One region of the Pseudescherichia vulneris genome, then DNA from elsewhere that is predicted to be linked to it. Evidence: predicted binding sites of a transcription regulator. Region 1 holds the regulator's gene; the other holds the start of a gene.
What was found. Region 1 encodes LexA, which represses DNA repair genes until DNA is damaged. Its sites were predicted from a motif close to TNCTGTATGTACATACAGNA; they were not measured.
Positions count from the first base shown of each region.

Region 2: mutH (DNA mismatch repair endonuclease MutH) is a predicted target of LexA. The motif match lies at 927-946, and genes of this name have one in related genera.

Region 1 covers NZ_LR607338.1:3,656,343-3,658,745, forward strand. The annotation lists gene zur (zinc uptake transcriptional repressor Zur) at 34-549, shown strand; gene FN633_RS15150 (CsbD family protein) at 628-837, opposite strand; gene lexA (transcriptional repressor LexA) at 1,093-1,701, opposite strand; gene FN633_RS15160 (diacylglycerol kinase) at 1,810-2,178, opposite strand; gene plsB (glycerol-3-phosphate 1-O-acyltransferase PlsB) at 2,308-2,403, shown strand, end outside.
Region 2 covers NZ_LR607338.1:4,002,723-4,005,125, forward strand. The annotation lists gene rppH (RNA pyrophosphohydrolase) at 1-494, opposite strand, end outside; gene mutH (DNA mismatch repair endonuclease MutH) at 1,175-1,870, shown strand; gene FN633_RS16545 (TerC family protein) at 1,934-2,403, shown strand, end outside.

The DNA of each region.
Region 1 (2,403 bases):
ACGTTATTACATTACGTCACTTGAGGATGCCCAATGGATAAGACCACTTCGCAGCAGATGCTGGCACATGCTGAAACGCTGTGCGCGCAGCGCAACGTGCGCCTGACCCCGCAGCGCCTTGAGGTTTTGCGCCTGATGAGCCTGCAACAGGGTGCGATCAGCGCCTATGACTTACTCGATCTTTTGCGCGTATCTGAGCCACAGGCCAAGCCGCCGACGGTTTACCGCGCCCTCGACTTCCTGCTGGAGCAGGGATTTGTGCATAAGGTTGAGTCGACAAACAGCTACGTGCTGTGTCACCTCTTCGATCAGCCTACGCATACGTCGGCAATGTTCATTTGCGATCGCTGTGGCGTAGTGAAAGAGGAAGCGGCTGAGGGCGTAGAAGATATTATGCACGCGCTGGCGGCAAAGATGGGCTTTGCGCTACGGCATAATGTCCTAGAGGCGCACGGGCTTTGTGCCGCATGTTCGGAAGTGGAAGCCTGCCGTCATCAGGGCGAATGCCAGCACGATCACAGCATTTTAGTGAAGAAAAAACCGCGTTAATGTAGGGATAGAAACAGAAGATAGGTCGGTACATCCTTGTACCGTCGGGTAGGGCATCCAGGCTGTTAATCTAAGAGATTACCAGCGATACTCGTTACGGGTTTCCCATTCGCCAACTTCTTTCTCGGCCTGGTCTTTCTGATAACCGTAACGTTCTTGAATTTTACCGACCAGCTGGTCGCGCTTACCTTCAATAACGGTCATGTCATCGTCCGTTAATTTGCCCCATTGCTCTTTCGCTTTACCTTTGAACTGTTTCCAGTTACCGCCGACTTCGTCTTTATTCATAATGGTATCCTCATCATCGTTCGGTGTTGAATAGCAATATTCGTTGGTCCTTCGTTACGTTCGTTATCTGCTGAACGTGATAATAATTGTAGCTAAGGATTTTCCAGGGTGAGATTTATTCGGAATATTTAACCATTCAGAGGCGCACAAACGACAGGAAGACAAGGTTAAAAAAGAGGTATAAAACGCGGGAGCAAAAAGTAGATTAAGCGCTGTGACAGAATAAAAGGAACTGCCACAGGCACTTATAGGATATCAGAGCCATTCGCCGTTGCGAATAACGCCAACCGCCAGCCCTTCAATACTGAAGTTCTGCTGACGCAGGTCAACAACGATAGGATCGAAGTCGCTGTTTTCAGGCAGCAGCTGTACGGTGTTGCCCTGCTTTTTCAGCCGCTTTACCGTGACTTCATCATCGATACGCGCCACGATCACCTGACCGTTACGCGCTTCCTGCGTTTTATGCACTGCCAGCAGATCGCCATCCATAATGCCGATATCTTTCATCGACATCCCGCTAACCCGCAGCAGGAAATCGGCGCTGGGCTTAAACAGGGATGGATCGACCTGGTAGTGACCTTCAATATGCTGCTGCGCCAGAAGCGGCTCACCGGCAGCGACGCGCCCAATCAGCGGCAGACCATCTTCCTCTTCCTGCAGCAGTCGGATCCCGCGCGATGCGCCGGAAACAATCTCAAGAACGCCTTTACGCGCCAGCGCTTTCAGGTGTTCTTCCGCCGCGTTTGGCGAACGGAATCCCAAACGCTGCGCAATTTCAGCACGCGTCGGCGGCATGCCGGTCTGGCTGATGTGATCGCGAATGAGATCAAACACCTCTTGCTGCCTGGCTGTTAACGCTTTCATCCCGCCCCCTGGGTGTATATACAGTTATGCTGTGAGTATATACAGCAAAAACTGTTTTTGAAACCAAATTTTGAGCAAAATCGCCGCGCAAGCCCGATTTTGCGCGCCTTAACGGTAATGTGACCAGAGCAGCATGCCCCAGGTTGCCAGCGCGAGCAGAATAGACATCAGCACCGCCGCCGAGCCCATGTCTTTGGCCCGGCCCGAAAGCTCATGAAAATCAGTGCCAATACGGTCGACAACCGCTTCGATCGCGCTGTTCAGGATCTCCACTATCATTACCAGCACAACGGACCCAATAAGCAGCACGCGGGTAATGGCGTCTACGTCGAGCCAGCAGGCGATGACAATGGCGAGGATCACCGCGACGGACTCCTGGCGGAAGGCGGCTTCGTTAAGCCATGCCGCACGAACACCCTTCCATGAGTACCCTGCGGCTTTAATGATTCGGGTTAAACCAGTGGTATTATTGGCCATCAAAAGAACCTTTTTACGTAATTATCGTCAATGTCTATGCGAGCGTACCGAGGTACAAAAGATATTCTGCGCGCTTTCTGATATTCTTGCGGCGCAATGGCATTATTAACCAGAGGCTTCACATTGTTTATGTCCGGCTGGCCACGAATTTACTACAAATTACTGAATTTACCATTAAGCGTGTTGGTAAAAAGCAAGTCGATTCCGGCAGAACCTGCCCAGGAA
Region 2 (2,403 bases), 350 kb from region 1:
GGCTTTGGGGTGCTCTCTGCCAGCGCCATGACCACACCTGCAAACTCCTTCATCACCCGACGATAAACATCGCGCTTAAACGAGACAACCTGACGAACAGGATACCAGTAGCTTACCCAGCGCCAGCCATCAAACTCAGGGGTACTGCTGGTTTGCATATTGATATCCGCATCGTTGCTGATCAATTGCAAAAGAAACCACTTCTGTTTTTGGCCGATACAAACCGGCTTTGTGTCCCAACGCACCAAACGTTTCGGTAACTTGTAACGTAACCAGCTGCGGGTCGAAGCAAGAATACGTACATCCTTACGGCTCAGCCCCACCTCTTCGAACAGCTCTCGGTACATAGCTTGCTCCGGGGACTCTCCAGGGTTGATACCCCCCTGGGGAAACTGCCATGAGTGCTGACCGAAGCGCCTGGCCCACATAACCTGGCCTTGTCGATTACAGATTACGATACCCACATTTGGGCGGTAGCCATCGTCATCAATCACCGGACTACCTCAAAATAAACCTGAATTAAACGATTGTTTCACACTCGTGAGATACGGTAAACCACTCTCTCAATGCGCTATAACCGAATAACATTTGAATAACTCACAATTATCACCTGAGTTATAAACAGAATGGGCGCATCGGCGGCGGTTTTATTCACGATTTCTGTGGATAGAGTTGTGCAGAAGTACGGAATTACTCCGGGAAAACCCTGACGGCCCTGGACAATCAGTTTATCACTCGTAAAAATAATTTGGGACTATTCATTAGGTTATACCCCGATCTTTATGCTATCGGGATCATTATGTGATGTGTATCACAGGCACGATCCGACAACTGATGAAAGATCGAACAGAGTCGGTTTTATCCACAGTTTGTGCCAATAAGTTAAGCACAATTTGTGCGAAAATTCGATTTTGGTCGCACGTCAAGGCTGTAAATGGAAACAGTAGTGCGGGTTTTTCCCACTTATCCCACTTTTCTGTGGATAACATGGTGTAAGATCCTGTTCATTGTCAGTGACCAGAATTGGAAAACATTGCGAGCCGTTGCGCAACAAACACAGCGCAAGGGAAAAAAATCCTAAAAATCATTGCGTTGTTTATCGCTGCGGGAAAAAATCTATCGCGTTGCCCCCTGTGCACTATTACTGTTCATTTTTTAACCAGAGGTTGTACATATGCTGCCGCTCTCTCCTTTTACCTCTCCACCGGACTCGGAAAGCGCTTTGCTTGAGCAGGCGCAGCGGTTGGCCGGGCTGACCCTTGGCGAGTTGGGTGCACTGGCTGGACTGCCGGTTCCGGCAGACTTCAAGCGTGATAAGGGCTGGACCGGGGTGCTGCTGGAGCGCTGGCTAGGGGCGAGCGCGGGCAGCAAGCCTGAGCAAGATTTCGCTGCGCTGGGGGTAGAGCTGAAGACCATTCCGGTGGATAGCCTGGGCCGTCCGCTGGAGACAACCTTCGTTTGCGTTGCGCCACTCACCGGCAACAGCGGCGTCACATGGGAGAGCAGCCACGTGCGTCACAAGCTGAAGCGGGTGCTGTGGATCCCGGTAGAGGGCTCGCGGGAGCTTCCTGTCGCCAGCCGCCGGGTTGGCTCGCCGTTGCTGTGGAGTCCCAGCGAGCAGGAAGAGCAGCAGTTGCGCATGGACTGGGAGGAGCTGATGGATCTTATCGTGCTGGGTCAGGTAGAGAGCATTACCGCCCGTCATGGCGAGGTGCTACAACTTCGGCCAAAGGCGGCGAACAGTAAGGCCCTGACCGAGGCGGTGGGCCAGCATGGCCAGCCGATTCTGACGCTGCCGCGCGGCTTCTATTTGAAAAAGAACTTCACTCGCGCGCTGCTGGCGCGACATTTTTTGTTGCAGGGTTATTAAATTTTTTGCCCTTGTCTGCCGGAAGCTTATAATTAGCGCTTCATTTTTTGGCAGGACTTTACGATGTTATTTGCATGGATAACCGATCCCAACGCCTGGCTCGCGCTCGGTACGCTGACGCTGCTGGAGATTGTGCTCGGGATCGACAATATTATTTTCCTCTCTCTGGTCGTTGCTAAGCTCCCGACCGCACAGCGCAACCATGCCCGGCGTATCGGTCTGGCAGGCGCAATGCTGATGCGTCTGGCGCTGCTGGCCTCAATCTCTTGGGTCATCCGGCTGACGACCCCGCTGTTCAGCGTTTTCGATCATGCGGTCTCTGCCCGCGATCTGATCCTGCTGCTCGGCGGTCTGTTCCTGATCTGGAAGGCCAGCAAGGAGATCCATGAAACGATCGAAGGTGAAGAGGAGGGGCTGAAAACCAACGTTCACTCTTTCCTCGGTGCCATCGTGCAGATCATGATGCTGGATATTATCTTTAGCCTCGACTCGGTCATTACGGCGGTGGGTCTGTCGGATCATCTGTTCATTAT